2 regions of the Shewanella sp. 553 genome follow, and region 1 is predicted to be linked to the other one. Evidence: predicted binding sites of a transcription regulator. Region 1 holds the regulator's gene; the other holds the start of a gene.
The links. The regulator LexA, encoded in region 1, represses DNA repair genes until DNA is damaged. The targets are predictions, from matches to a motif close to TACTGTATNNNNATACAGTA.
Positions count from the first base shown of each region.

Region 2: dinG (ATP-dependent DNA helicase DinG) is a predicted target of LexA. The motif match lies at 1,711-1,730, and genes of this name have one in related genera.

Region 1 covers NZ_CM181701.1:108,986-114,166, reverse strand. Annotated here, with positions in the region: gene AC5YBZ_RS00530 (GNAT family N-acetyltransferase) at 1-173, opposite strand, end outside; gene cysQ (3'(2'),5'-bisphosphate nucleotidase CysQ) at 166-978, opposite strand; gene nudE (ADP compounds hydrolase NudE) at 1,029-1,574, opposite strand; gene yrfG (GMP/IMP nucleotidase) at 1,671-2,342, shown strand; gene lexA (transcriptional repressor LexA) at 2,692-3,309, shown strand; gene AC5YBZ_RS00505 (cell division inhibitor SulA) at 3,306-3,815, shown strand; partial or broken gene coxB (cytochrome c oxidase subunit II) at 4,213-5,181, shown strand, end outside.
Region 2 covers NZ_CM181701.1:2,453,184-2,458,364, reverse strand. Annotated here, with positions in the region: gene dinG (ATP-dependent DNA helicase DinG) at 1-1,687, opposite strand, end outside; gene AC5YBZ_RS10990 (methyl-accepting chemotaxis protein) at 2,114-3,685, shown strand; gene AC5YBZ_RS10985 (tetrathionate reductase subunit A) at 4,075-5,181, opposite strand, start outside.

The DNA of each region.
Region 1 (5,181 bases):
CGATTATTGTGATCTATTGCAACACGCAAACCACTTGGCCAACAATCGAAACTCTGACGAAAAAAGAAATCCGGATAACAATGTTCGCCAAACACACGCTGTTCAAGCCGATAAACGCCGGCCAGTTCGCCCTTTTGCGCCGCACGCAGGGTAATATCAACGGGCTTATTCACTGACTAACAACTCATCCCAAGGTAAATGGGTCGAACCGACCACGATAAAATTAGGGTTTTCGAGCGATTCACGTTCGTTATAACTGAGCGGCTGCAGTTCAAGATCCATGATCTGCCCGCCCGCCTCTTCGACAATAATTTGTGCCGCGCCGGTATCCCACTCGCCAGTAGGGCCAATGCGTACATAACAATCGGCGCGCCCTTCGGCGACCAAGCAACTTTTAAGCGCTGCCCCGCCGAGCACCACTAGCTCACAATGTTTAGGCTGGTTCAGTAGCTTTAATACCGACTGCGGATCTTGGCGACGACTGACCGCCAAGCGCAATGAGCGCGAATCATCGAGTGTCAATTGACGACTGGCAATACGCTGCTCGCCTTTACTTGAGCGCTTATAAGCCCCCAGTCCCGCGATGGCATAATAAATCACCTCGGTCATGGGCACATAAACAATCCCCATAATGGGGCGATTATGCTCAACTAACGCGATGATCACCGAAAAGTCGCCGCTGCCAGCAATAAACTCTCCGGTGCCATCTAACGGATCGACCAGCCAATACCTGGGCCAATCGACGCGATCGGATAACGGGATGTCGGCATCTTCTTCAGATAACACAGGAATATCAGGAGTCAGCTGAGTCAGCGCAGCGGTGATAATTTGGTGCGCAGCGAGATCGGCAGACGTCACAGGGGTATTATCCGCCTTAATTTCTTTATCAAAGCTACCTTCAAGGTAAATATCTTTGATGGCCATTCCCGCTTCAACGGCGATGGCGATCACCTGTTCCACACACTCTTCTGGCTTCATCACAACTCCAACAACCTAGACAGGTAATGCATATATCCGAATTGAAATAACTATTTTAGTTTTAAATGCTTCTGGGCTAAAAACAAGGCACTCACACTTCTAGACTCTGAGAAGTCTTCCAATGCCAATAGCCCTGACCACTGTTCAAGCGGCCAAGAAACAACCTCTATTGGCTCGGGCTCATCGCCTTCAAGGCGACTCTCATACAGATCTTCTGCAATATAGATCTGCATCTTGCTGACAAAATAGCTGGGCGCCAGACTTAACTCCATCAAATGGGTTAATTTTTTAGCCCCAAAGCCTATCTCCTCCTGCAGCTCCCGATTAGCGGCTTGCTCAGGCGTCTCTCCCGGATCAACCAGCCCTTTGGGAAAGCCCAGTTCATAGCTGTGGGTTCCTGCGGCGTACTCTCTGCCCAGCAGCAGTTGCTCACCCAACACAGGGACCACCATTACGGCACCACGATTATTACCTTTCATACGTTCATACTGGCGCTCGACCTGATTAGAAAATTTCAGGTGCACTTGTTCAATTTGAAATAACCGACTCTGGGCAACAACTTGTGTATGTAATATCTGTGGCTTTTGGTCCGACATGAATGTCCCTGATAAAATGACGTTTGCATCACAGTTCAATCTTACTATGATGGGCCTAATCCACAACTCTCACGATAGAATTTTTTTACTGACCTTATGTTTCCTTGGGATAAAATCGATACTGTACTGCTTGATATGGATGGCACACTGCTAGATTTACACTTTGATAGCCATTTTTGGCTCAAGCTAGTGCCGCAAACCTTAAGTCACAGCAGAAACATCTCTCTAAATGAAGCTAATGTCTTGGTAGAACAAGCCTACGACCAAGTGGTTGGCACCTTGGATTGGTATTGCCTCGACTACTGGCAGCAACAACTGCAACTGGATATTGTGCAGCTGCAACGCACATTGGCCGACAGGATACAGTTACGCCAAGACAGCATGCCATTTCTACGCGCATTGACTCAAAAGCATAAAACCAGAATATTAGTGACCAATGCCCATCCTCAAAGCCTAGCTCTCAAACTAGAACACACAGAGCTCGCGCAAGGGTTAGACCATATGATCTCCAGCCATGAAACAGGTTTTGCTAAAGAGCACCCTCAATTTTGGTCTAGCTTATTTAACCAATATCAATTGCAACCCAGTCGGTGTTTATTTATCGATGACAGCGAAGCTATCTTACATGCCGCCAAACAAGCTGGAGTTGGGTATTTGCTTGGCATAAGCAATCCTGATAGTAAAAAGCCCCATAAAATATTTACCGACTTTCCCGCAATCCATGATTACCACCACCTGTTAGATGATCTTATCGCCAGTAAGCCATAATAGCTCCTCGCTCAATGACATAAGATAAGGATAAATGCAGGTGCATGGTGCAACCAAACCCTATAGCCTGCTTATTTGTTTCACCGCCCGAACTTGGCACTGAAATCGTCTCAACAGATAAGAGAGCAATCGCGCCACTCAGCGACACTCAATGAATCCTTTCCGTAAAATTAAATTCATAACATTGATTTAAATTAAAAAAGTCAGATTGCAATAAAAATAAATCTGCGACCTTATTTTCAGTTTTAAGCAAATCCCACCACATTGCCGACAAAAATATGCTTAATCCTTGCGCTACTTTAAATACTGTATATACTAACAGTTACTGTATGGAAAGACAGGATCTGTAATGAGACCATTAACCCCTAGACAAGCTGAAATATTAGAATTAATTAAACGCAATATTGCCGATACAGGCATGCCGCCTACCCGAGCTGAAATTGCTCGTCGCCTAGGCTTTAAAAGCGCCAATGCGGCCGAAGAGCACTTAAAAGCCTTAGCCAAAAAAGGCTGCATCGAAATAATGCCTGGGACCTCGCGAGGTATTAAGCTAACTCAAGAAGATGATAGCGAAGATCTTGGTTTACCACTGATTGGACAAGTCGCTGCCGGTGAACCCATTTTGGCCCAAGAACATGTTGAGCAACACTACAAAGTTGACCCAGCGATGTTTCGCCCAAGCGCTGATTTTCTCTTAAGAGTCCGCGGCGATAGCATGAAAAATATTGGTATTCTCGAAGGCGATCTACTTGCGGTGCATAAGGTGGAGCAAGCCAGTAATGGGCAGGTTGTCGTAGCTCGCGTCGAAGATGATGTCACAGTAAAGCGCTTTGAAAAGAAAGGTAATACTGTATATCTTCACGCCGAAAATGAAGAATATTCACCGATAGTCGTCGACCTATCTACCCAAAGCCTTAGCATCGAAGGGCTGGCCGTAGGTGTTATCCGCAACGGAGATTGGCAATGAATAATCTAATGGGTAATGCCCCGCGACATCCCGGCCTTTGGGTCGATATGAATAAGCAACACAAACCAACTCAGCACAGTACCATTGCGACATTATCGAGTCGTACCCAAGGTAAGCATGAGTTGCAAGCGCTAACACCGCAATTAGCAAGATTAAGCCAACAAGGCCAGTGGGTCGTACTGATTAGCCCACCGAATATTGGCTATAAGCAGATGCTCGCCGATGCGGGGGTACGCATGGATAGAATCTTATTAGTGCACACCAAAGATGAAGTTGAAGCACTGTGGGCGATGGAAAAAGCGCTTACTAGTGGTACATCCAGTGCGGTGATCAGTTGGACCCAAGCACTCGATGCTCGCGATTGCCGCCGCTTACAATTGGTCGCCAAAAGTACCCAGGCTCTAGGTGTTGTGATTGAAGATGATAATAGTCACTTACCTGTAACAGCCCTGACAGAGCAAGATCTGGGCTATCAACAAGCATCATTATTTAGTTCACTGCACTAGCATTACAGTTCAAACTTTCCATACTTAAGCCCCGCGAGGGGCTTTTTTGTTGCTGTTTTAAAAAAATTAAAAAAAAGTGATCTTGATCAATATTTAAACAGCGATTAAGTTAGTAATAGATATCAACGATTATTTGTTATATCCGAACAATTTAGTGGTCTGTTTCATTGGCCAACGAGTGTAGATCTCTCACTGCGTCCAATAAAGCGGAAATTAGCCTGATATAGTCAGCCGTAAGTGCAAGCGTGGTAACCACCAGCAATAACAACAGCAATACCACCAGCGCACTGTGAAGTCATCGTTGCTTTTTTGGGAACTGAAAAGTTTGCATAGAGCCGAGACATACTGTGTAACTTTTCTTTGTAGTTGCCTTCGCAATTGACAGAGGAGAAGTCTAGTGAAGCATCTGTGGTATAGCTTGCTCGGGTTATTACTAGCCCCACCCATATTCGCAGCCGATATGCCCCTTAATATGACACCAGGGGTAACTGAGATCAGTGGCAAGGTTTTTAGCCTTCACATGACCATTCTTTATATCTGTTGCGCTATCGGCATCATAGTGTTTGGGGTGATGATCTATTCCATCATTAACCATCGTCGCTCCAAAGGTGCGGTGGCTGCCAATTTTCATGAAAGCACTAAAGTCGAAATCGCTTGGACTATCGTCCCTTTTGTCATCTTGATCCTGATGGCGATCCCTGCCACTAAAACTCTTATCGCCATGGAAGACCCTAGCGATGCGGATATCACCATCAAGGTTACAGGTTCTCAGTGGAAATGGCATTACAGTTATTTTGATCACGATATCGAATACTACAGTTTACTCGCTACCCCAAGAGCACAAATTGAAGGCAGTGAAACGAAGGGCGAAAACTATCTATTAGAAGTCGACAAACCTCTAGTGCTTCCCGTTAATAAAAAAGTGCGTTTCTTGATGACGTCAGATGATGTGATCCATTCTTGGTGGGTGCCAGCCTTTGCGGTAAAAAAAGATGCTAACCCCGGTTTCATCAATGAAGCTTGGACCCGCGTGGATAAACCCGGCACGTACCGCGGCCAATGTGCTGAACTATGCGGTAAGGACCATGGCTTTATGCCCATAGTGGTTGAAGTGTTGTCTGAGGCCGATTTTGCTCTCTGGATCGATGAGCAAAAAAACCAAGCCACAATCGCCGCCGCCGCAACCGAAGCCTCGTTATCGCAAACCTTATCTATGGATGAACTGATGACCCAAGGTGAGCAGATATACATGGCACGCTGCGCCGCCTGCCACCAGCCAAATGGCATGGGACTTCCAGGAGTGTTCCCCGGATTAAAAGCCAGCGCCATTGCCACCGGCCCAGTCACAGCACATATCGATATTGTG
Region 2 (5,181 bases), 1.7 Mb from region 1:
AGTCTTCCCCCTGGATCAATAATGGGCTGTCAATCTTGGGGCGGACAATATCGGCCACTTTCTCCATCTGCCAGTATGAGGCAAACAGCACTAAGGTGGCGGTTTCACCTTCGATAAGGGTCAATATCTGCTCGGCAAGCTCATCGGTATAACGGTCGTCCGTCGGTTCGGTGCGCATTTTTGGCAGGTATAAGGTCGCATTTTGCTCAAAATCAAATGGGCTATCCATGGCCAGATAACGACTACCATCGTTTATCGACAGGCCCACCTGATGGGTAAAATGATTAAAATTATTCAATGCGCGTAAAGTGGCGCTACACAGCACCACACCAGCGGCTTTTTCCCATAATAAGGATTCGAGCATAAAGCCCACTTCAATCGGTGAGACGTTACACAAGTAGTCGTGTTGTTTACCCGGAAGTTGCTCTATCCATCTGGCCATCGGTGCCCCTTTAGGGCTGTCGGTCTTGGCCATCATCTTCCACAATTTTTGCAGATTTTCTAAACGCTGCAGCATAAAGCCAGTTTCGCTCAGCAGTTGCTCGGCTTGATGCTTGGGCAGCTCACCATCTTTTATGGCTTCGTTAAGCAAGGTCAACATCTTATTGAACTGCTTGAGGGCGTTATTAGCGGCACTGGCTAAGTTTTCTGCTTGGATAACTAAAGCTTGCGGCAGCTTGCCATGTTCAAAACGGATGCGGTTTTCAGGGTTATCAAATGCAGCGCCTTGGCCGTCGCAATACTGCGCTACGGCGTTGAGCAACCCGGTTAATTCGTTAATGTGGTCTAACATCGCCTGAGCAGGGGCAATAATATGATTACTCTTAAGCTGATTTTGCAGTTTAGCTGTGGTTTTGCCGATCTTTTCTAACCAATCCACCGCGCCTCTAAGGGTCGCCTGCGCGCTGGAAAAGTCTCTGGCGACAACGGGGAGGTGATGGGCCTCGTCAATCACATAGTAGAGATCTTCAGGATCGGGCAAGATCACCCCGCCGCCTAGTTCCAAGTCGGCAAAAAGCAGACTGTGGTTAGCGATTAACACATCCCAGTTATCAATATCTTCACGGGCCTTATGAAATGGGCAGTGACGATGACTGGCTAGTTGCCGATGACAGCTGTGTTTGTCGCAGGCGATTTGGCTCCAAAGATGATCGGGCAATTGTTGCGTTAGGGTATCGCGCTCGCCATTCCAACGACCTTCATGGAAATCTTTTAACAAACTTTGTAATAGGGCTATCTGGCTGTTATCGGGTTTAGTTTGCCACATGGCCATCTGGGTGCCGTCATCACTGCCAATGAGCATTTCAAGTTTGGCTAAGCAGATATAGCGTTGACGCCCCTTAACCAGACCAAAGGTAAAGTCGAGTCCAGATTGCCGTAAAAAGAAGGGTAAATCTTTATTGAGTAACTGCTCTTGCAGCGCCACCGTGGCGGTGGCGATACAGACTTTTTTCTTGCTGGCTAAGGCTAATGGAATGGTGCCTAGAATATAAGCCAACGACTTACCAATACCCGTGCCAGCTTCGACGACAATGATGCGCCTATGTTTGTCATATTCACCTGCTAATGTTTTTGAGATCTCTGCCACAATGTAGTTTTGCTCGCGCCGAGAGCGAAAGTTGGGCAAGGCGGCCGCAATGTCTTTATAGATGGTGCGGATCTGAGTTTTAACAGTGGCAGATAACATGAAGGCACATAGCAGAGAAATACAGCTGTACATAATAACAGTAAAACAGCACAAGCGGAATATGAATAAGTTCTGAAACAGTCGATACAAGCATAAGCGACTAGCGATGTTAACAATATGGATTTGACCAGTTGTCAGCTGTGCGCTTGGCAAGATAAATGAGCTGATGAGTGAGCAAGCTCATATTGTGTCGTTCACCTCATTTATTTGGATAACGAAATTAATACTATAGTTGTTGGTCCTGTATCGTTTGAATAATGAAATTGATACCATAGTTGCTGATCCTGTATCGATTACAACTGCGTTTCCATTCAAAACGCTAGCAACTGTGATCGGCAGCGAACTCTTTTACGTACAGGGCCTGCCAGTCATAGTGCACTGCGCCGCACACAAACCAACCACAGCTCGGAAATAAGTCACCATAATATGGTAAATAAACATACTAACGCAGAACGTGAAATCGAATTTGAACTCGATGCTAATCTCATTTCAACCACAGATCCCTCCAGTATAGTCACCTATGCTAATGCCGGTTTTTGTGATATTGCCGGTTATCAAGCCGATGAATTAATTGGTAAACCACATAATATTGTGCGCCATGCCGATATGCCTAAGCCCGCCTTTAAGCAGTTATGGCAAACGGTGCAATCTGGCCGCAGTTGGATGGGACTGGTGAAGAACGCCCGTAAAGGAGGCGGATTTTATTGGGTATCAGCCTTTATCACCCCCATCACCGATGCTAAGGGCAAAATTATTGAATATCAGTCTGTGCGCACTAAGCCTAACCGAGAATGGGTTAAGCGTGCAGAGGCGCTCTATAGCGAAATGAGCCAAAAAGAGACGCCATCTAAGCTATCAAGGCCACGCTTTAGTTATCGTTGGGCGCGTTATCTTGCTGCGTTAACAGCGCTTGCCAGCACCCTAGCTATGATGAGCGGCGCATCGGTACACTTAGGTGGTACGGTATCGATATTGGCGATGGCCGGGCTGTTACTCAATGAGTTTTTTCATCAACGACGTTTAGGGCAGGTGGCAACACTTGCGACGCAAGCATATGATAACCCGTTGATGGAGCTCGTCTATACCGGGCGTTATGATGAATATTCCATGATAGAGCTCGCGCTGCAAAAGCGTAAAGCCGAGGTGCGTGCGATTGTTGCCAGAGCCAGCGAAACCGCAGAGGGGATCCACGTTAGTGCTGAGCACGAGTTAGTTAATCAGCAAGAGATTAAGCATAACTTGAATAAGCAAGGTGCCGATACCGACTCTGTAGCGACAGCGGTAACCGAAATGTCCAGCTCAATTCGCGATGTGGCTGATAATGCGATGGCGGCATCACAATTAGTGGAGCAAGTGAATCAGCTTGCTGATGACGGACTCAATAATGTGCAAACCACGATAGACTCGGTGGCAGAACTGCACTCAGAATTAGCGCGTGCAAACGGCATAATTAACGATCTATCGGTGAGTAGCCAAGAGATTGAAAAGATCCTCGAAGTCATCGGCACCATAGCCGATCAGACCAATCTGCTGGCACTCAATGCGGCGATTGAAGCGGCTCGAGCAGGAGAGAGTGGCCGTGGATTTGCGGTGGTAGCCGATGAGGTTAGAGCGTTAGCTTCAAAAACCCAAGCTTCCACCGAAGAAATTCGCTCCATGATTGCTCACCTGCAAGATACCGCTGGCCAAGCCGTGATAGCGACGCAACAAGGCAGCCATTTATCGGATGTGTGTCGAGACAATGCTGTTCGTACCGGCGATGTGCTGAAACATGCCAATAGTATGTTGAGTGAGGTGGCCAGCGCGAGTCATCAAATCGCTGCCGCGGTGCATCAGCAGGCGAGTGTGACTGAAGATATTAATAGCAACATCATCTCCATTCAGCAGTTGTCATTGGCCAATATTGAGCGCAGCGATCACTCGGTAAATCGTGGCTCTGAGTTGGTGAGTCAGCTCAGCGATCTACAACGTTTGATGCAGCAATTTCAAAAGCGATAACGCGATTGATTAATTACAATCGCTTATCTTCATTATCGCCACTTCTCTTTATCAGAGTCTCTTAAATTGCAGGCCTGGTGGATTGAGGCCCGTGAGCTGAAGTTTACATGAGTGCCACCATACGCCGCTGATACAGCGGCGTTTTTATCTCTATAGCGACTGGCAATAAAACCGTATCTATCGGTTATCGCCATGGTTCTGCTTCAAGCGCTTAATGCAGTACGGCTAATGTCACCTAGCTAATTCCACGAGATTAATTCTATTTGGCTAATGTTCCATCACGAGGGGATTGCTGGCTTGGCATCGACTAAATAGCATCAGTCAAAGGCATAAAAAAACGCCGTCATGTTGATCAGACGGCGTTGGTTGGGATCAATCCAGCGGCGTGCTTACACCTTATAAATCTTAGCTGGTATGGCTTGGCGAACGGCGGCGCCAACCACCCAGTCGAGCATCACGCCCTGGCCTTCACGAGTCGGGTCGATAAGGCCGATATCGTTAATATTGACTCCATCTCTGGATTTCATTTTAACGGGTTGCTGTTTATCACCAATCCAATGAGCCCGCTCACCTAGCTCGGTATGGCCAAACCCATGCTCAAAACCTAAAGTCCCGGGCATTATCCCCTCAACGACCATTGCTAAGGCTTGGGTTTTAGCGCTTGGGGTTTCAATCACAAACAGATCGCCTGTGCTTATTGCCGCATTTTCAGCATCAATGGGGTGAATATATACAGGGTTAACCCCTTTAATCGAGGCAAGGCGCGGTGACAAATTAGACACCGAGCTATGGATGTTTGACTTGAAGTTGGTCAAGCTAAACGGCCACTGTGTTTTAGGGTATTGCTGCTCAAATGGTGTGCCGTCAGCCAAGCGCTGCGGTGACCAAGTAGGACAACCTAGGTAGCGCTCGCCGGTCATGGTGTTGATTGACGTACCGACGGTTTCATTCCAAATGGCCAGTGGCTTAGCCCAGCGATGCTTCATTCTATCTTGCTGGTAAGCTTGGCTGGCGTCTTCAAAACGACCGCCACGGGCAAAGATGTAACCTACCTTTCGCATCTCTTCACCTGTTAGAGTGCGGGTCATCGCCGGCATGAGTCGCTCAAGCCCTGACCAGGCAATGTCTTCGGCTTCGACGCTCGGGACGCCGCCTTTGGCATAGGCAAGGTTTGCCGCTGCGCGCAGGTAAAAATCTTCAGCGCTATGAATGGGATGCCAGTTACCTTGGCTGTCCTGTATGGCATTGTCGCCAAAACCGCCTAGCTCCATACGCTTAGCTACATCTATGATGAAGTTTTCAAAGTTAATCGCTCGACCATCGGCCGTTTTTTCTGTGCGCGGTTCAACGATGGGCCAGCGTGCGGTGACCGCTTTGGTCGGCACGCCGTGCCAAGGGGTAGACATGCCCCAGCTTTCATAGGTCACAGTGTCGGGCACAATATAATCAGACAGTGCGGTAGTCTCATTGATAAAGGCATCGATAGAGATAATCAG